DNA from 3 places in the Cryobacterium sp. MP_3.1 genome. Region 3 is predicted to be linked to each of the others. Evidence: predicted binding sites of a transcription regulator. Region 3 holds the regulator's gene; each other region holds the start of a gene.

Region 1 (6,631 bases), on a different contig from region 3:
TTCAGGAGGTTGCCGTGATGAGCGTGGCGCCACTGTCGGTGGGTTTCGGTCGCCATCGACCTTCTCGGCCTGACGAATTTCCGGGGCCGAATAATCAGTTTAGATCTCCGCCCTTGCCCCCGTCAGGGGACGAAGGTCCCGAACCGGCGGGTCTGGGAGCCGGCTGGGAGCACCCCGATTCAGCACATACATAGGTGCGGGGACCAGACTGGTCGAGGCCCGAATCTGACTGGAGACACCTGCGTGCGTACACTTCCCACTTTCCTCACCCTGACGGCGGTCGCCGCCGTCGCCCTGACCGGCTGCGCGGCGTCACCCGCGTCGTCGCCAACACCGTCGGCCACGACGACCCCGGTCGCGTGCACCGATCCGGGTGCGACGTCGGATGCCGTCACCGTCGCCGGTGATGCCACTGCCGAACCGACCGTGACCTTCGAGGCCCCTCTGGCCACGAAGGCGACCGAACGCACCGTCATCACCGAGGGCACCGGAGACGCCATCGAGGAGGGTGATTCCGTGGCGATCTCCTACGCCGCGTACAACGCCACCACCGGCGCCAAGCTCACCGCCGGCGGCTTCGGCGACGCCGCCGGCCTCACCGTGAACGTCGTCAACGGCCAGGGCGTCATCCCGGGCATCCTCAAGGGTGTGGCCTGCTCCAACGTGGGCGACAGGGTGGCCGTGGTCTTCCCGCCGGCCGACGGCTTCGGCGAGACCGGCAACACCGACCTGGGTGTGGCCGCCACCGACCAGCTGCTCTTCGTGATCGACATCAAGGAAAAGCTGCCGACCCGCGCCACCGGGGAAGACCAGGAGCCCACGGACGGCTTCCCCACCGTGAAGCTCGCCGATGACGGCGCGCCCACCGTGACCATGCCCAAGAGCGACCCGCCCGCCGACCTCGCCGTCGAGGTGCTCAAGAAGGGTGACGGCGCGGCCGTCACGGAGACCTCCACGGTGACCGTGCAGTACACCGGCGCCATCTGGGACACCGGCAAGGTGTTCGACCAGAGCTGGGGTGTCGGCCCCACGTCGTTCCCGGTCTCCGGGTTGATCACCGGCTTCACCCAGGGCCTGGTCGGCCAGACCGTCGGCTCCCAGGTGGTCATTGTCATCCCGCCGGGCGAGCTGGGTTATGAGGGCGGCAACGAGACGGCCGGCATCAGCGAAACAGACACTCTCGTCTTCGTCGTGGACATCATCGCCGCAGCCTAGGTGTCTCCCCGGCGGCCTGCCCAGTGTCTGCACAGGCCGCCGGGCTAGTCTTCCGGGAGACCGCTCACCGCGGTTCCGGACGACGGATCAGTACCCGGCACGCGACAAGACTGGCCACAGGAGTTCTCATGTCGTGGATCGTTTTGATCGTGTCCGGTGTTCTCGAAGCCGTCTGGGCGACGGCCCTCGGCAAATCCGTCGGCTTCACCAAGCTTTGGCCCACCGTGATCTTCGGTGCCGGCCTGGTCTTGAGCATGGCCGGCCTCGCGTTCGCGATGCGCAGCATCCCGATCGGCACCGCATACGCCGTCTGGGTGGGGATCGGCGCGGCACTGACCGTGCTCTATGCGATGATCTTCGGCGGCGAACCGGCGTCGCTCATCAAGATTCTGCTCATCCTGGGCCTCGTCGGCTGCGTCATCGGCCTCAAGCTCGTCGACGGCGGCCACTAGCCCTCCCTCCTCCGGCTCGCGACGTCTCTCACGATCGGCGGATGCTGCCGCCACCGTGATCGTCGCTGCTATATCAGCGCCTGTCGCCCCGGTCCAGGTGTAGGCCTTCCCCAGCGGCGGGGCTCTTGCTGTTCAACTTGATGAGCGACTGCCCGGGATCAACACTGGCCGGGGGTCGCAGCCAATAGACGCCCCGGTTCTCGAAGATTTGCCAGCCCTGGGCGTGGAGCAGCCGGTGGTGTGGGGGGCAGAGCAGGATGCCGACGCGGATGTCGGTGGCGCCGTGATCGCGGACCCATTCGTCGAGATGATGCGCCTCGGTTCGGGAGGGTGGCCTGTCGCAGTCGCCCCATCGGCAGCCGCCGTCGCGGGCAGCCAGGGCGATGCGTTGCGCTGCGGTGAAGATGCGTTCTTCGCGGCCGAGGTTGAGGGGTTGGCCGTCGTCGTCGAAGGTGATCTCGACGGTGCCGCTGGTGCAGATGATCCTGTCGACGCTCTGCTGGGACACGGGTGCGGGATTGCCCTCGATGAAGCCGTGCCCGCTGCCGTCGGGAATCGGAACGAGAACCTCGGCCGGGTCGACTGCCGGCGCGAGTGCTGGTGCGGGTGAGGGAGTGGCTGTTCCGGCCAGCCCGTCTCCGGCGGGCACCGGGGACGGCGCCGGAACGAGGATCCGAACCGCCGGGGTGCGGCCGCCGAGCATGCGGTTCGGGTTGACCGTGCCGCCCGCCTTGAGCAGTTCGATGAAGGTGTCGGCCGTGAGTTGGTCGGTGCTGCGCGGGTCGTCCTGGACGGCTTGGGCCCAGGCGGCCCGGTTCGGGTCGACGAAGCGCACGCCGCCGCGGCGCGGTCCCGTGGCGCTGTCGTACACGGAGAGCAGGAAAGCGCCCTGCTCGGGTGGGAACTGTCCGTTCAGGTGCACCTGGCCGGAGTCACCGGTCCAGATCCGCAGGTACCGGTCGTCCCACGCCTTCTGTTCCCGGGTGGCGATGCCGGCTTCGTCGATGGTGTCGCGCACGCGGCGGGACCGTTTGAGCAGCTCGTCGACAGTCATCTCTGTGGCGTCGGCGAGGAGCTCCTGTACGGCAGCCCGAAGGGCCTCGGCGGTGATCACCTCGTCGATTTTCCCGAGGCCTGCACGGATCGCGTGTGCCGCGGCGACGGAGAGGGTTCCGGTGGCGACGGCGGCCGAGATCGGGCTATACCAGGGCAACAGCGCCGCTTCGGCACCTGCGTCAGCCGTGTCACCTTTACCGAGCCCGTCCTGGCAGGCGCCATCCAGCCCGACCTCCTCGCCGAGGAGCCGGCGGGCCGCTTCGTCCTCCGCAGCGGCGGCCTGAGCGACCTCGGTATCGCCGAGCATCGTGCCCACACCCACAAGCTTCCGGGCCTCGGCGCGGGTAGAACCGGTGAGGGTCTGGATCAGCTCGGCCGGCGACAGAAAACCCTGCCGGGCGGCGAGGCCCCGTTGGCCCAACTCGGGCCGGGAACGGTGCGCGAGGGTCTTCGCCAGCCATACCGATCGGGTCTCCACCAAGCCACGCAACCTGGCCAGGTCTCTCTGGCCGGCGATCAGCTCCGCGTCGGAGAGCGCGTCGTAGTCGGCGCTGCACGCACCGAGGTGCTCCACCGCTTCTACCGCGGCGCTCAACGACCCCGGCAGCGGAGCCGTCGGCGCCGCGCCATCCGGCGCGGAACCGGGTTCGGAGACAGCTACGATGGTGACCATGCGATGAGAATAGCTCAATATCGAACGTTTGTGTGGTGGAAGCCACGGCTGTGGAGAACTTTTTCACACGTTCTCAGCCATCCGATCCGGGTGCCATGATTCTCCTCGGCGCCCGACAGGCAGCGAAGCTCAGAGAGCGTGGGGCGGGCGCTCCAGGTCGTCATCGCCGTCGGCAGCGGCCGGGTCGGTGCCGACCGAGATGATCGCGTTCTGCGCATCCACGTGCACGACGGTGGGCTGGTAGACCCTGGCCTTCTTCGTGCCCATCTGGGCGTAGGAGATGATGATGACCAGGTCGCCCTCGTGTGCCATCCGTGCTGCTGCGCCATTGACGCCGATCACACCGCTGCCGCGCTCCCCGGCGATCAGGTAGGTCTCGAAGCGGGCGCCGTTGTTGACGTTCACGATGCTCACCAGCTCGCCCGGCAGCAGGTCGGCGGCGTCGAGCAGGTCGAGGTCGACGGTCAGCGACCCCACGTAGTGCAGGGCGGAGTGCGTCACGGTGGCACGGTGGATCTTGGACTTGAACATGGTGCGGCGCATCGGAAAGAGCCTTTCGAGGATCAACTTCTCCACGATACGCGTGCCGAGCAGGGTCAAGTGTCAGGGGGCCGAACTAGAGTCGATCGAATGCCTCACTCTTCCCTGACTTCTTCGGCACCCACTTCTCCGGCCCTTCCCGCGGACCTCGCCGCCCACCCCGGCGCCGACGGCTTCGTGCGTGTGCGCGGCGCCAGGGAGAACAACCTGCAAGACGTCAACGTCGACATTCCCCGCGACGCCATCGTCGCCTTCACCGGAGTCTCCGGCTCGGGCAAGTCGTCCCTGGCCTTCGGCACCATCTTCGCCGAGGCCCAGCGCCGGTTCTTCGAGTCCGTCGCGCCGTACGCACGCCGCCTCATTCAGCAGGGTCACACCCCGCACGTTGACCTCATCACCGGGCTACCGCCGGCCGTGGCCCTCCAGCAGCGCCGCGGCTCGCCCAGCTCCCGCTCCAGCGTGGGCACCGTCACGACCCTGTCCAACTCGATGCGGATGCTCTACTCCCGCGCCGGCACCTACCCCGCCGGGTCGGACCTGCGCCTGGACTCCGACGCCTTCTCGCCCAACACGGCCACCGGCGCCTGCCCGGAATGCCACGGCCTGGGCATCTCGCACACCGTCACAGAACCCCTCCTGGTGCCCGACGCGAGCCTGAGCATCCGCGATGGCGCCATCGCAGCCTGGCCCGGCGCGTGGCAGGGCAAGAACCTGCGCGACATCACCGGGGTGCTCGGCCACGACATCGACCTGCCGTGGTCGCAGCTCAGCCGCGAGTCGCGCGATTGGCTCCTCTATACCGAGGAGCAGCCCGTCGTGGAAGTCACCCCGCAGCGAGACAGGGTCGCCAAGCCGTACAAGGGCCGGTTCTGGAGCGCGAAAAGCTACGTGATGCACACGCTGGCCGATTCGAAGAGCGCCCAGATGCGCCAGCGGGTGCTCGCGTTCGTGGAGACCGGCCCGTGCCGGCTCTGCGGCGGCAGCGGCCTGCGCGCCGAGGCCCTCGCGGTGCGTTTTGCCGGCCGGCCGATCAACGAACTCAACGCCCTCACCCTCAGCGACCTCGCCGAGGTGCTGCGGCCCACCGCCGAGCTCACCGGGGCCACCGGTTCGCACCGCTCCGCGCAGTCCGGCGAGGTCACCGAGGTGGCCGTCACCGTGGCCGGCGACCTGGTGCGCCGCCTCGAGGTGCTCATCGACCTGGGGCTGGGCTACCTCAGCCTGAGTCGGGCCACCCCCACCCTGTCCCCCGGCGAGATGCAGCGGCTGCGCATCGCCACCCAGCTCCGCAGCGGCCTGTTCGGCGTGATCTACGTGCTCGACGAACCCTCCGCGGGGCTGCACCCGGCCGACGCGGAACCGCTGCTGGTGGTGCTCGAACAGCTCAAGGCATCCGGCAACTCGGTCTTCGTGGTCGAACACAACATGGACGTCGTGCGCCGCGCCGACTGGCTCGTCGACGTGGGCCCGCGCGCGGGCGACGGTGGCGGCGAGGTGCTCTACAGCGGCCCGGTACCGGGGCTGGCCGAGGTCGAGACCTCCGTCACCCGCGGCTACCTGTTCCCCTCAATGGGCGACTCGGCGGCGCCGGCGCACCGTGAGCCGGCCGCCTGGCTGGGCCTGACCGGTGTCACCCGGCACAACCTCGTCGACCTCGACGTGCGGGTGCCGCTCGGCGTGCTGACCGCCGTCACCGGGGTCTCGGGGTCGGGCAAGTCCACCCTGGTCAGCCGGGTGCTGGCGGATGCCGTGGGCCGGGAACTGCGCCAGGGCCCGGTCGACGCCGAGCCCGCCGGCAGCGCTGCCGGAGACGGCGCGGCCGACCAGCAGGCCGCCCAGGACGCCGATGATGACGAGACCGGTGCGGACCGGGCCAGCACCGTCGTCGACACGGTGACCGGCGCCGGGGCCATCGACCGTCTGGTGCGCGTGGACCAGAAGCCGATCGGCCGCACCCCGCGGTCCAACCTGGCCACCTACACGGGCCTGTTCGACGCCGTACGGTCCACCTTCGCGGCGACGGATGCGGCGAAAGCCGCCGGCTTCGGCGCCGGCCGGTTCTCCTTCAACGTGGCCGGCGGCCGCTGCGACACCTGCCAGGGAGAGGGCTTCGTGGCCGTGGAGCTGCTCTTCCTGCCCGGCAGCTACGCACCCTGCCCGACCTGCGACGGCTCCCGCTACAACGCCGAGACCCTCGCGGTGCTCTACAAGGGCAAGTCCGTCGCCGACGTGCTGGGACTCACCGTCGACGCGGCCGCCGACTTCCTGGCCGAGGTGCCCAGCGCCGCCCGCAGCCTGGCGACCCTCCGCGAGGTGGGCCTGGGCTACCTGCGGCTCGGCCAGCCGGCCACCGAGCTCTCCGGCGGTGAGGCGCAGCGCATCAAGCTGGCCACCGAGCTGCAGCGCGCCCGTCGCGGCCACACCCTGTATCTGCTCGACGAGCCCACCACCGGGTTGCACCCGGCCGATGTGGAGCTGCTGATGACGCAGCTGGGCCGGCTCGTCGACGCGGGCAACACCGTCGTCGTGGTGGAGCACGACATGGGTGTGGTGGCCGCGGCCGACTGGGTCATCGACCTGGGCCCGGCCGGCGGCAGCGCGGGCGGCCGCATCGTGGCGGAGGGCACTCCGACGACTGTCGCGGCGCATCCGCGCAGCCGCACGGCGCCCTACCTCGCCCAACGCTTGGAGCTGG
Region 2 (6,631 bases), on a different contig from region 3:
TCGTCGGCCCTCAGCTGCTCGAAATCCACGTCGAGCGGCCAGCTGGTCACGGCGGTCCAGTCCCGGACGGGTCCCCCGGCGAGCGCGTGCAGCACCCTCGGGGAGTCCAGACTCCAGCGCACCTCGAACCTGTCGCTGCGGTCGCTGCCCGAGATGACGTCGTCGAGCCGGCCGTAGAAATCGGGTAGGAACCCGGTCACCTCGGCCCCGAGCTTGACCAGGTTGAAGTGCGCGTTGCGGCGGATCAGCGGGTCGAAGGTCCAGCGCATCTCGGTGATGCCCTGCTCCAGGCACAGTGCACGCTGAAAGAGTTTGAGGGCGTAGCCCACGCCGCCGCCCCGGTGCCACGGCACCACCGCGGCCATGTGCGAGTGCAGGTGCACCCCGTCGGTCCAACCCAGGAACCCGAGCGTCGCGCCGACCGGCTTGCCGTGCTGGGTGGCCAGCAGCACCGGGTTTCCCGCGAAGTCGAGCGCGAGCAGCATCGCCCGGTCGGGGCTGCGGCCCACCCCCCAGGTGCGTTCGAAGAGGCCGATGATGCCATCGAGGTCGCGCGGTTCCGCCGTCCGCACCGTCACCGCGGCCGACGCCGCGGCAATGGTGGCCAGCCTGTAGGCCTCGGTCACGCTCTGCTCAGCAACGCTCATTCCACGAGTACACCACAGGACGGCGCCCGAATCGAGGGTTCGGCGACGCGGGCAGCGGGCGGATGCCGAGCTAGTGGCCGCGGCCGGAGACCCGGTCGGCGAGGGTCGCCAGGGGCGAGGTGCTGCGGCGGCGGGTGAGCTCGGCCCGGTCGGCGTGCGTGTAGGCCTGGTACAGGGCGGTCACGGCCAGCCAGCGCAGCGGCTCCGGCTCCCAGTTGCGCACCCGGTGGTTCACCCACGGCAGCGCCGTCAGGGCGCTCTCGCGGCCGAGGATCAGGTCGGTGAGCGTCCTACCGGCCAGGTTGGTGGTCGCCACGCCGGTGCCCACGTAGCCGCCCGCCCAGGCCAGACCGGTCTGCCGGTCCAGGCCCACCGTCGCGGCCCAGTCGCGGGGAACGCCCAGCACGCCGCTCCAGGCATGCTCGATGGCCGCATCCGCGGTGCCGGGGAAGAACCTGTGCAGGATGTGGGTGAGCGCCTCGACGGTGCTCGCCGGGGTCTGGCCGTCGGAGTCGGTCTGAGAGCCGAACCGGTACGGCACCCCACGGCCGCCGATGGCGATGCGGTCATCCACTGTGCGCTGGGCGTACATGTAGGCGTGCGCCATGTCGCCCAGGGTCGCCCGGTCGTCCCAGCCGATGCCGGCCCAGACGGCCGCGGGCAGCGGTTCGGTGACGATCAACGACGAGTTCATCGGCAGCCACGCCCTGTGCAGCCCGGCCAGTCCGGCGGTGAAACCCTCGGTGGCGCGCACGATGAACTCGGCCTGCACGGTGCCGTGTGGGGTGCGGGCGGTGTGCGGGGTGATCTCGCTCACCCGGCTGTCGTCGTAGATCTCCACGCCCAACGCCAGGACGGCGCTGGTGAGCCCGGCGACCAGCTTCGCCGGCTGGATGCGCGCGCAGTGCGGGTGCCACATCGCGCCGGTGCTGCCGGCGACGTTGATGCGCGCCGTGGCGGCCTCGGCGCTCAGCAGCTCGACATCCGTGTGCGGCCAGGCCTGCTCGGCCCGCACCGCGGCCTCGAGCCGCCGCTGCTGCGGCCGGTCGTAGGCGACGGTGAACTCGCCGCCCTTGACGATGTCCGCGTCGATGCCCTCGACCGCGGCGACCCTGCTCACCTCGTCGACGGTGTCGTTCATGGCGGCCTGGAAACCGGCGGCCGCGTCACGGCCGTGGCTCCGCAGGTACTGTTCGCGCCCACCGGTGACCGAGTTGGTCAGCCAGCCGCCGTTCCGGCCGGACGCGCCGTAGCCGGCGAAACGCTGCTCGAGGATCACGATGCGCAACTGCGGGGCGGCCTTCTTGAGGTAGTACGCGGCCCACAGGCCGGTGTACCCGGCGCCGACGATGCACACGTCGGCGCGGGTGGAACCGGGCAGCGGCGGCCGCGGCGCCGGCCGGCCGATCTGGTTCCACCAGAAGGAGACGTCCCCGTTGATCATGCGCGCACCGCTTTCGTCTGCCGGATGGTCCCACTCGATAGGGAGATCATCCCGCATCCGCGCCCGGTAGGCGGTTAGCGCAGTCCCGAGCCCTGGAAGGAGAGTCCGGGCGCCTTCGGCTGCCGGGTCACGTCGAACCGGGCGCCGGCGGCGTTGCTGGGCAGCAGGGTGAAGACCAGCAGGATGATGGCTCCCACGCCCGGGATCAGGCCCAGCAGCGCGAACCAGCCGGAGAAGTTCGCGTCGTGCAACCGGCGCACGAGCACCGCGAGGCCGGGCAGCAGCACGCCGATCGCCACGATCGGGGCCACCAGCATGTAGACGAGCTCGAAGTTGTGCGAGGGGTACCCGTTCCGGTCGATGCCGGTCGGGATCAGCTGCAGCAGCGACAGTGCCCCGAAGAAGACCCAGAGCAGCAGAGCGAACCACCAGTATTCGCTGCGCGGCGCCCGGCCGGTGAAGTCGGCGTACTTACGGAAAACGGAGGCAATCGCCGCGGCGGGTGTCAGCATGGGGTCTCTTTCGTCGGCTCCATCGAGTCGGCGCAGGCCGACAGAGGCCGTGCGCCCCCACCGTCAGGCTACCGGGGCGGCGCGCACATCCGGTCTATTGAAAGAGGAACAGCAGCGACGTGGCGCCGACCGTGATGGCGATCAGGGACAGAATCAGCACCCAGGTGAGCCCCTTGAGCCCGCCGCGCATCTTTCCCATGAAACCGACCGGGCGGCTCTCGTAATCGTCGTCATCCATGGGGAGACTCTAGCGCCGCCGGTCGAGCACGAGCTGTGCCGGCGGCACCGGGCGGGCTACTCCGCCCAGGACGCAGGTTCAGGCCGTTCCATTTGGCCTCCATGTCCAGCTCGATGATGCCCTGCGCCTGGTCGAACGGGATCTCGTACTTCCACCTGCCGCGCCCGGTGCGCACGAAGCGTTCGTCGCCGGGCTTGGTGTCGGTCGCCAGGACGATGCGGCGGCCCTGGTCGATCACGTCGGCGGTGAGGTGCGCACCGTTGAACTCAGCCAGGGTGCCGATGTAGCGGGAGAACGGGGTCGCCCGTCCCACGGACTTGCCGCCTGTGAGCGCCCGGGTGGCCTGCTCCGTGCCGCCGACCGCTTTCTCCAGCCGCATCGTCGCGCGGGCCGGAAACCGGATCAGGTCGACGTACCGGTCGTCGCAGGTGAATGGTGACGCCGGGAAGCCCAGCGCGTGCACGTCGAAGAGCTGCGCGGACGTGGTGGCGAAGGCGGCGTCGGGCACCGTGACCACGAAGTTGTAGACCCGGTCGAAGCCGGCGGTGAGGTAGGCGTTGCTGGTCTGCGGGGTGATGGCTTTTTGCAGAGACGTCAGGCGGGTCCTTTCGGAGACTGGGCGAGGGTCAGGAGATCGGCCGGCTCGGGGTCCACGGCGGCGTGGCGGTGCCGGTGTTCGTCACTGCGTCGAAACGCGCGCCGGCCGGCTGGCTGGGCAGCAGGGCAAAGATCAGGACGACCAGGGTGCCGGCGTACGGGATGCAGGCAAGAAAGTAGAGCCACCCGGAGAAATCGGCATCGTGCAGGCGGCGCACGTAGACGGTGATGTTGGGGATGGTGAGGCCAAGGGCCAGAAGCAGGACGACGCCGATGGAAAGACCTATCGACACCGGCATCTCGCCGCGCTCGGGTGTGCCGATGCCCGCGCCCAGAGCGCCGAGCAGCAGCACGACCCCGACGAGCACGGTCTGGAACAGTGCGAACCACCAGAATTCGCTGCGCGGGGCCCGTCCGGCCAGGGTGGCGTAGTTGCGGAAAACAGACTTGATAGCCGCTTGCGGAGTCAGCACAGTGTTCTTAAATCCCCCATTTATGGGCCATCGGGAGGACGACCGCAGGCGTTCACCCTAGCAGCGACCCCGAATCGGTGACCGGAGCGCCGAGCATCGAAAGCCAGGGACAGCAGGCCTAAGAATGTTATCCACAATGCGAGATTTTCTCACACACGTATGCGATATCGGGATACTCTCACTGCATGTCCACCATCGAAGAAGTTTTCTCCCCCGGGGCCGTGCCCGTGGCGGCTGAGCGGTCGGATACTGAGCCACTGCTGGCCGCGGTGGAGGCGGTGGCCGGTCTGGGCGTCTGCAGCGCCGATTATGACTCCCTCAGCGATACCGAGCTTCTCGCCGGTCAGCGTGCTCTCGCCCGGTTGCGCGGCCTGGTCGAGACCAGATCGGTATGGATGGCGAAGACCCTCTCCCACCGCTCCAGGCCCGAGCTGGGCCAGAAGGGGTTGGCGGCGCGGCAGGGGTTCACCTCGCCGGACGAGCTGATCCAGACCATGACCGGGTCGACGCGCAGAGACGCTCTCAAGCTGGTCGACGTGGGTCGAATGCTCGCCGACACCGAGGCTGCTCAGGCGCATCAGGCGGAAGAGGAAGCGGAGGTGGCGCTCCGGCTGTTCGACGTGGCCGGCGGCGGGCCGGACGGCTCGGACGCACCACCTGAGACGGCCGGGTCGGGCGGCCTCTTCGACGGCCAGGCCTTCGTGGAGCATTCCGCGGCACTGCCCTGGCATTGGCCGATCTCCTCGGCCGTGAACGCCGGGACCCTCTCGGTGACCGCCGCGCACGCCATTCGCACCGGCCTGGGCGATGTTGATGCCGTCGTCACCGGGGCGGTGCTCACCGACGCCGTGAAGACCCTTCTGGGTGAGGCGACGCGGATGAACGTGGACCAGCTGCTTCGGCGGTCTCGTCGGATGCGCGACACCCTCGATGAAGCCGGCATAGCCAAGCGGGAGAAGAAGGCCTGGGACGACCGGTACCTGCGGGTGTGGACCACCGACGCCGGTCAGGTGCACGTGCACGGGTTGTTCCCGCCGGAACAAGGCGAGTTCATCCTCTCCGTCTACGACAGCCTGACCGGCCCGCGGCGCGGTGGAGTCCGCTTCGTCGACCCGGACCGGGCCGCATGGGCTCAGGCCGTTCAGGACGACCCGCGCAGCACCGGGCAGATGGCCGCGGACACCTTCATCGACCTGCTCAAGGCCGGCAGCGAGGTGAACCCGAACCGGATCCTCGGCGGTCGCCTCCCCGCGGTGCGTGTGCTGGTCACCGCGCCCACCCAGCGCCCGGTCGGGCACCCTGACCGTGCCGGAACTCTCACTCCCGAGGGGACCACGGTGCTCATCCCGGTCCCGGATGGCACCGGGCACGGCTTTCTCGAGGGCAATCTGGCGCCGGTGTCCCAGGAGACCATCGACCGGCTGATCTGCACGTTCGGCACTGTCGAGGTGTCCCTCGACACCGACGGCCAACCACTGAACCTCGGCCGGGAAGAGCGGATATTCAGTCAGGCTCAACGCCTCGCCCTGGCCACCCGAGATGGCGGCTGCCGGTGGGGAGACTGCGACAGACCGCCCTCCCGCACCGAAGCCCACCACCTGGAGGAATGGGTGCGCGACCATGGGGCGACCGATATTCGGTCAGGCATCCTGCTCTGCGGGCCGCACCACCGGCTGCTGCACAACCAGGGCTGGCAGATCTTCGAGAACCGGGGCCGCTACTGGCTACGGCCCCCGGCATCCGTCGACCCCGGCCAAACCCTCATCGAACTCCGCAGCAAAAGCGCAGCCGCCGACGAGCAGCACGCACCGCACGGGTTCTCGACTCGCTCAACCAACGAAGACGGACGCGGCTGACGGAGGCGGGTCAGCGGGGGGCGGGGGTGCGCTGGTCCAGGCCCCAGGGCTGGCCGTAGCCGGCGGGTTCGGGAGCGGCCATCAGGTCGAGGTAGGGCTGGGCGTCGAAGGCCTCCGGGCCGAGCACCCCGGTGCCGGTCCATACCCCGGTCGCGAGCAGCTCCAGGGCGATCGCGGGGTTCAGCGCGGTCTGCCAGACCACGCACTGGGCGTCGTATTCCGCCATCGTCCACTCGTTGTCGCTCACGTGATAGAGGTAGACCTCCCGCGGCGCACCATCCAGGCCCAGGCCGGTCACCCAGACGCCGGCGCAGGTCTTGCCGGTCATCCGCGGGCCGATCGTGGCCGGGTCGGGCAGGCTCGCCGCGACCACGTCACGCGGCGCCACCGACGCCTGCCCGTCCGCGGTGCGCACTCGCACCGGCGCGACGCTGTCGAGGCCGAGCAGGTGCAGGGTGCGCAGCACCCCGATGAACTCCTCGCCGAGGCCGTACTTGAAGGTGACCCGCTTCGCATCCAGCCAGCGCGGCATGAGCAGCACCTCTTCGTGCTCCACGTTCACGCACTCCACCGGGCCGATGCCCTCCGGGAAGTCGAACACCTCGGGCTCGCTGAACGGCGGCGTCGTGAACCAGCCGCGGTCCTTCTCGAAGATCACCGGCGGGTTCAGGCACTCCTCGATGGTGGTCCAGATGCTGAACGACGGCGCGAAGATCTCGTTTCCGGCTTCGTCGCGCACGACCAGGTTGGCGCCATCCCGGGTGCCGAGCTCGTCGATCTCGCTGAACAGGTGATCGGACGCGTACCGGGCGAAGACGTCGCTCAGGCCGGGCTCCACGCCCATGCCCACCAGCGCGAGCCGGC
Region 3 (6,631 bases):
GCGTAGAGGGCCTTGCCCACGATCGCGCCTTCCAGGCCGAGCGGTACCAGTTCGCGCAGCGCGGCGATGTCGTCGAGGCTGGAGATACCGCCGGAGGCGATCACGGGGCGGTGGGTGCGTTCCATTACTTCGCGCAACAGTTCGATGTTCGGTCCCTTGAGGGTGCCGTCCTTGGTGACGTCGGTGACGACGTAGCGGGTGCAGCGGGCCTCTTCGAGGCGCTCCAGCACCTGCCACAGGTCACCGCCGTCCTTGGTCCAACCGCGGGCGGCCAGGGTGGTGCCGCGCACATCCAGTCCCACCGCGATGGCGTCGCCGTACTGGGCGATCACGCTGGCGGCCCACTCGGGGTTCTCCAGTGCGGCGGTGCCCAGGTTGATGCGCTTGACGCCGGTGTTCAGCGCCGCTTCGAGCGACTTGTCGTCGCGGATGCCGCCGGAGAGCTCCACGTTCACGCCGCGGAGCTGCTTGATGACCTTCTTGAGCACAGCGGTGTTGTTACCGCGCCCGAATGCGGCGTCGAGGTCGACGAGGTGGATCCACTCCGCGCCCTGGTTCGCCCAGTCGAGGGCGGCATCCATCGGGTCGCCGTAGTTGGTCTCGGTACCGGCCTCACCCTGGGTGAGACGGACGGCCTTGCCGTCGGCGACGTCGACGGCAGGCAGGAGGACCAGCTTCGGGGTCTTGTTGAACTCGCTCATGATGTGCTGTGGTGACCTTTTCGTGTTGGTGCGGCCGCGATGGAGCGACCGACGGGGGAATGTCTAGTCGCGGAGCGTGCCGAGCCAGTTCTTCAGCAGCCGGATGCCCGCGTCGCCGCTCTTCTCGGGGTGGAACTGGGTGGCCGACAGCGGACCGTTCTCCACGGCGGCGAGGAACGGCGCGCCGTGCTCGGCCCAGGTGAGGCGGGGAACCGGGAACGGCGGCATCACGTCGAGGCTCCATTCCTGGGCGGCATAAGAGTGCACGAAGTAGAACCGTTCCTCTTCCAGCCCGCGGAACAACACGGTGTCCGGGTCGGGCGTGACGGTGTTCCAGCCCATGTGCGGCAGTACCGGTGCCGGCAGGGCGGTGACGGTTCCCGGCCACTCGCCGAGGCCCGCGGTGTCGATGCCGCGCTCGACGCCGTGTTCGAACATGACCTGCATGCCCACGCAGATGCCCATCACCGGCCGCCCGCCGGAGAGGCGCTTGTCGATGATGTCGCCGCCGTGGGCGTCGTTCAGCGCCGCCATCACGGCGCTGAACGCGCCGACGCCGGGGACCAGGAGTCCGTCGGCCTCGAGCGCGAGCTTGCGGTCGCCGGTGAGGGTGACGTCGGCACCGGCGAGTTCGAGCGCCTTGACGGCCGAGTGCACATTGCCCGTGCCGTAGTCCAGGACGACGACCGAGGTCACAGTGCGCCCTTGGTGGACGGGATGCCGGAGACCAGCGGGTCGTAGGCCTTGGCCTGGCGGAAGGCGCGGGCGAAGGCCTTGAACTCGGCCTCGGCGATGTGGTGGGGGTCGCGGCCGCCGAGGACGGTGACGTGCACCGTCAACGCGGCGTTGAAGGAGATGGCCTCGAAAACGTGCCGCACCATCGAGCCGGTGAAGTGCCCGCCGATGAGGTGGAATTCGAATCCGGCGGGCTCGCCGGTGTGCACGAGGTACGGCCGACCAGAGATGTCCACCACGGCCTGCACGAGGGCTTCGTCCAGCGGCACCAGGGCGTCACCGTAGCGGGAGATGCCGGCCTTGTCACCGAGGGCCTGCTTGATGGCCTGGCCCAGGACGATGCCGATGTCCTCGACGGTGTGGTGCACATCGATCTCGATGTCGCCCTTGGCGTGCACGGTGAGATCGGTCAGCGAGTGCTTCGCGAACGCCGTGAGCAGGTGGTCGTAAAACGGCACGCTGGTGTGGATGTCGCTCACCCCGGTGCCGTCGAGGTTGATCGAGAGGTCGATGCTCGATTCGCTCGTTTCGCGCTGCAGGTGGGCACGGCGAGGCGAGGGCGTGACGTTGCTCATGGCGTTAGTTTATTCGGCTATCGGGCGGAGCCGTGCGATGGCGGCCAGGAACGCGCCCGTCTCGGCTTCGGTGCCGGCCGAGACCCGGAGGTGGCCGGGGATACCGACGTCGCGGATCAGGATGCCTTCGGCCAGGAGTGCCTCGAAGATCGCGTGCGGGTCGGCGACCCCGCCGAACAACACGAAGTTGCTTCCGCTGCGCAGGGGGCTGAAGCCGAGATTTGTCAGTTCGGTCACCAGGCGATCGCGTTGCACCCGGATGTCGTCGACCATGGCGAGCATCTCACCGGTGTGGGCGAGCGCGGCCACCGCCGCCGCCTGGGTGAGAGCGGAGAGGTGATACGGCAGCCGGACCAGGCGGAGCGCATCCGTGACCGCCGGGTCGGCGGCCAGGTAACCCAGCCGCACGCCGGCGAAGGCGAAGGCCTTGCTCATGGTCCGTGACACGAGCAGGCGCTCCCGGCCGGGCAGCAGGGTGAGCGCACTGTCGGTGCCGTCCGGCGCGAACTCGGCGTAGGCCTCGTCGACGACAACGATGCCGGGGGTCGCGTCGTAGACGGCCGCGATGGTCTCCAGCGACAACGGGGTGCCGGTCGGGTTGTTCGGTGAGCAGAGGAAGACGATGTCGGGCGAGGTCTCCTCCACCCAACGGGCGGCGGTCTCGGGCGAGAGTTCGTAGTCGGCGTCACGGCCGCCGGGGATCCAGCGGGTATCGGTGCCGGAGGCGAGGATCGAATACATCGAGTAGGTCGGCGCGAAGCCGAGCAGCGACCGGCCCGGTCCGCCGAAGGCCTGCAGAACCTGCTGCAGAACCTCGTTGGAACCGTTGGCGGCCCAGATGTTGTCGCGGGTGAGACCGTGGCCGAGGTAGCCGGCGAGGGCGTCGCGCAGCTGGCTGAATTCCCGGTCGGGGTATCGGTTGACGGTGAGAATGGCCTCGGCCAGGGCCTCCGCGATGTCGGCGGCGACCGCGGGCGGGATCGGGTGCGTGTTCTCGTTGACGTTCAACGCCACCGGCACGTGCAGCTGGGGTGCTCCGTAGGGGATTTGTCCGCGGAGGTTGGCACGCAGGGGCAGGTCGTTGAGGCTGGTCACCCGAACAAGCTTAGTTGCGCCCGCGGCCGAGCTCTCTTGTCCGAGGCGGGAGGGGCGATCGGCTCCGGGCTGATCGGCTCCGGGCTGAGCGGCTCAGTACTCGGCGGGAAGGGCGAGGCGCTGGCCGGGCTGCACGGCCTCGGAGGACAGCTGGTTGAGGTTGACGATGTCGATGATCACGTCGCGCGGGTCTTGTCCGGGGGCGACAGACTCGGCCAGCTGCCAGAGCGACTGGCCGGCCTCAATGGTGACGTAGTCGAACGCGGCCGCGCCGACACCCGCGCTGCCCTCTGCCGCGGCCATGCCGCCGTTGACGGCGATGCCGATGACGCCGAGTACCAGGGGCACTGCGGCGAGGGCCGTGAAAACGGCCCGCCCGCGGCGGGTCAGCCGCAGGTGTGTGGTGGGCGGGGTGGCCGGGCTGTGGTTGTCCGGTGCTGCAAATGCTGCGCTCATGTCAAACCTCCTGGTAACGCATCTGGCCCTCGGCCGGGAGGGCCAGATGCGAATCTATGTTCCGAATATATCTTCGAGTGTTCGAACAATCAACCCTGTTTCCGGATATTATGGAGACAGATTCCGCAACACACTCGAATGCATGTCTACGAACCGCTGCTCTGTGGCTACAGTTTCGATCGGGTAGCTGTACTCAAACAGACACCACCGACATTGCTGCCTGAGCCCGAGAAGTCTGAGCCCGACGAGCACCAGCCCGGCGAGCACGAGCCCCACCAGCACCAGCCCGAACCGACTAACCAGAGGAGCGTCAACGTGGCACAACAGAGCACACCTCGGGACAAGGGCGGCACGCGACGCCGCAAGAGCCTGAGCGACAAACAGCGCGCGGTGATGGACGTCATCCAGCGTTCGGTGCGCGACCGCGGTTACCCGCCGAGCATGCGCGAGATCGGCGACGCCGTTGGTCTGTCCTCGTTGTCGAGCGTGACCCACCAGCTGCACCAGCTCGAGCTGAGCGGGTACCTGCGTCGCGACCCGCACCGGCCGCGAGCACTCGAGGTGCTCATCGAGCTGCCTCAGTCCTCCGAGGAGGTCACGCCCGGCGCCGCCGACGACTATCAGTCCGGCATCCAGGTAGGTGATGCGGCGATGGTGCCGCTCGTCGGCCGCATCGCCGCCGGTATCCCGATCATGGCCGACCAGCAGATCGACGAGATCTTCCCGCTCCCCCGGCAACTGGTGGGCAAGGGCGAGCTGTTCATGCTCAAGGTCGTCGGTGATTCGATGATCGACGCCGCAATCTGTGATGGCGACTGGGTGGTCATCCGCCAGCAGAAGACCGCGGAGAACGGCGAGATCGTCGCCGCCATGCTCGACGGCGAAGCCACCGTGAAGGTGCTGCGACAGCGCGACGGCCACACCTGGCTGCTCCCCCGCAACACCAACTTCGAGCCGATCCTGGGCGACTTCGCCGAGGTCCTCGGCAAGGTCGTCGCGGTGTTGCGTTCGGTCTAGATCCGCACCGCTCCAGGCACGCAACAGGCCCGACCCCGCGAGGGGTCGGGCCTTCGTGTTGTGCCGGCGAAGTCAGAGCGAGCGAGGTCAGGCCAGCGTCGCCCGAACCGCGCGGGTGGCGTCGACGATGTTGCGCAGAGACTCCACGGTCTCCGCATAGCCGCGGGTCTTCAGTCCGCAGTCCGGGTTCACCCAGACCTGGCGAGCGGGGATCGATTGCAGGGCCCGCTCGAGAAGTTCGGTGATCTCGGCCACACCGGGCACCCGCGGCGAGTGGATGTCGTAGACGCCCGGGCCGATGCCGTGGTCGAAGCCACTGGTCTGCAGGTCGGCCACGACCTCCATCTTCGAGCGGGCGGCTTCGATACTGGTCACGTCGGCGTCCAGGTTGCGAATCGCGTCGATGACGACCCCGAACTCCGAGTAGCAGAGGTGGGTGTGGATCTGGGTCTGGTCGGCGACCCCCGCGGTGGCGAGCCTGAACGACCCGACCGACCAATCCAGGTAGTCGGCGTGGTCCTTCTTCTTCAGGGGCAGCAGTTCGCGCAGCGCGGGCTCGTCGACCTGCACCACCCGGATACCGGCCGCCTCGAGGTCACCGATCTCGTCGCGCAACGCGAGCGCCACCTGCCGGGCGGTCTCCCCCAGCGGCTGGTCGTCGCGCACGAACGACCAGGCCAGGATGGTGACCGGTCCGGTGAGCATCCCCTTGACCGGCTTCTCGGTGAGGGTCTGGGTGTAGCTGGACCACTCCACGGTGATGGGCGCGGGCCGGGATACGTCACCCCACAGGATCGACGGTCGGGTGCACCGGCTGCCGTAGGACTGCACCCAGCCGTTCTCGGTGACGGTGAAGCCATCGAGGTTCTCGGCGAAGTACTGCACCATGTCGTTGCGCTCGGGTTCACCGTGCACGAGAACGTCGAGGCCGAGGTCTTCCTGCAGCTGCACGACCCGGCCGATCTCGGCGCGCATGAGCTCCTGGTAGTCGGCGGATGCGAGTTCGCCCGAGACCAGGCGGGCGCGAGCGCGGCGGATATCACTCGTCTGCGGGAACGAGCCGATGGTCGTGGTCGGCAGCGGGGGCAGGTCGAGCACGGCATCCTGAGCGGCCAGGCGGGCCTCGTAGTCGCCGCGGCTGAAGTCGGCCGGGGTGAGGGTGTCGAGGCGGGCGCGTACGGCGCCGTCACGCACGCCGGGCGAGACCCGGCGCGCCTCCAGCGACGCGGTGGCCGCGTCGAGATCGGCCTGCACGGCAGCCTGCCCCTCGGAGAGGCCGCGGGCGAGGGTGGCGACCTGACCGATCTTCTGGTCGGCGAACGCCAGCCAGCCGGTGAGGTCGGCGCCGAGCTTGGTCTCGTCGGTGACGTCGTGCGGCAGGTGCAGCAGCGAGGTGGAGCTGGAGACCGCGACCCGGTCGCTCAGCGCGCCCAGCTGGGCCACCTTGTCGAATGCCGCCGCGAGGTCGCCCCGCCAGATGTTGTGACCGTCGATCACGCCGGCCACGAGGGTGGTGTCGGCCAGGCCGGGCACGTCGGCGGGCACGGTGCCGCGCACGAGGTCCAGGCCGATGGCCTCGACAGGGGTCTTGGCCAGAACGGGTAGGGCGTCGTCGAGGCTGCCGTAGGGCGCGGCCACGAACAGTCCGGGCCGACTGTCGAGGCCGCCGAGGGTGTCGTAGGCCCGGGCGAGGGCGGCGAGGGCACGGTCGCGCGGGATGTCGATGCTCTCGCTGACGAGGGCCGGTTCGTCCAGCTGTACCCACTCCGCACCCGCGGCGGCGAGGCGCTCGATGAGGGTGGCGTAGACCGGCAGCAGGTCGTCGAGGCGATCGAGCGGGTGAAAGCCGGCCGGGGCCGTTTCGCTCGGCTTGGCCAGGAGCAGGAAGGTGACCGGACCGACGATGACGGGTCGGGTGAGGAAGCCGGCGGCGACAGCCTCGTCGAACTCCCGCACGATGCGGTCGCTGGCGAGGTGGAAGTTCGTCTCCGGGCCGATTTCCGGCACCAGGTAGTGGTAATTGGAGTCGAACCACTTGGTCATTTCGAGCGG

What was found. The regulator LexA, encoded in region 3, represses DNA repair genes until DNA is damaged. The targets are predictions, from matches to a motif close to TCGAACANNTGTTCGA.
Region 1: a site for LexA is predicted at 3,417-3,432, ahead of RCH12_RS08350 (HNH endonuclease signature motif containing protein). Genes of this name have one in related genera too.
Region 2: a site for LexA is predicted at 4,061-4,076, ahead of RCH12_RS01885 (HNH endonuclease signature motif containing protein). Genes of this name have one in related genera too.

Annotation. Positions count from the first base shown of each region.
Region 1 is NZ_JAXCHV010000009.1:128,475-135,105, reverse strand. It holds gene RCH12_RS08360 (FKBP-type peptidyl-prolyl cis-trans isomerase) at 244-1,215, shown strand; guanidine-III (ykkC-III) riboswitch at 1,270-1,334, shown strand; gene RCH12_RS08355 (DMT family transporter) at 1,344-1,667, shown strand; gene RCH12_RS08350 (HNH endonuclease signature motif containing protein) at 1,741-3,396, opposite strand; gene panD (aspartate 1-decarboxylase) at 3,526-3,939, opposite strand; gene RCH12_RS08340 (excinuclease ABC subunit UvrA) at 4,027-6,631, shown strand, end outside.
Region 2 is NZ_JAXCHV010000002.1:57,245-63,875, reverse strand. It holds gene RCH12_RS01915 (GNAT family N-acetyltransferase) at 1-647, opposite strand, end outside; gene RCH12_RS01910 (NAD(P)/FAD-dependent oxidoreductase) at 718-2,091, opposite strand; gene RCH12_RS01905 (DUF805 domain-containing protein) at 2,166-2,603, opposite strand; gene RCH12_RS01900 (hypothetical protein) at 2,698-2,841, opposite strand; gene RCH12_RS01895 (hypothetical protein) at 2,834-3,358, opposite strand; gene RCH12_RS01890 (DUF805 domain-containing protein) at 3,468-3,911, opposite strand; gene RCH12_RS01885 (HNH endonuclease signature motif containing protein) at 4,097-5,767, shown strand; gene RCH12_RS01880 (saccharopine dehydrogenase family protein) at 5,778-6,631, opposite strand, start outside.
Region 3 is NZ_JAXCHV010000005.1:29,550-36,180, forward strand. It holds gene priA (bifunctional 1-(5-phosphoribosyl)-5-((5-phosphoribosylamino)methylideneamino)imidazole-4-carboxamide isomerase/phosphoribosylanthranilate isomerase PriA) at 1-701, opposite strand, end outside; gene hisH (imidazole glycerol phosphate synthase subunit HisH) at 765-1,397, opposite strand; gene hisB (imidazoleglycerol-phosphate dehydratase HisB) at 1,394-2,011, opposite strand; gene RCH12_RS04915 (histidinol-phosphate transaminase) at 2,021-3,106, opposite strand; gene RCH12_RS04920 (LysM peptidoglycan-binding domain-containing protein) at 3,200-3,562, opposite strand; gene lexA (transcriptional repressor LexA) at 3,956-4,579, shown strand; gene metE (5-methyltetrahydropteroyltriglutamate--homocysteine S-methyltransferase) at 4,667-6,631, opposite strand, start outside.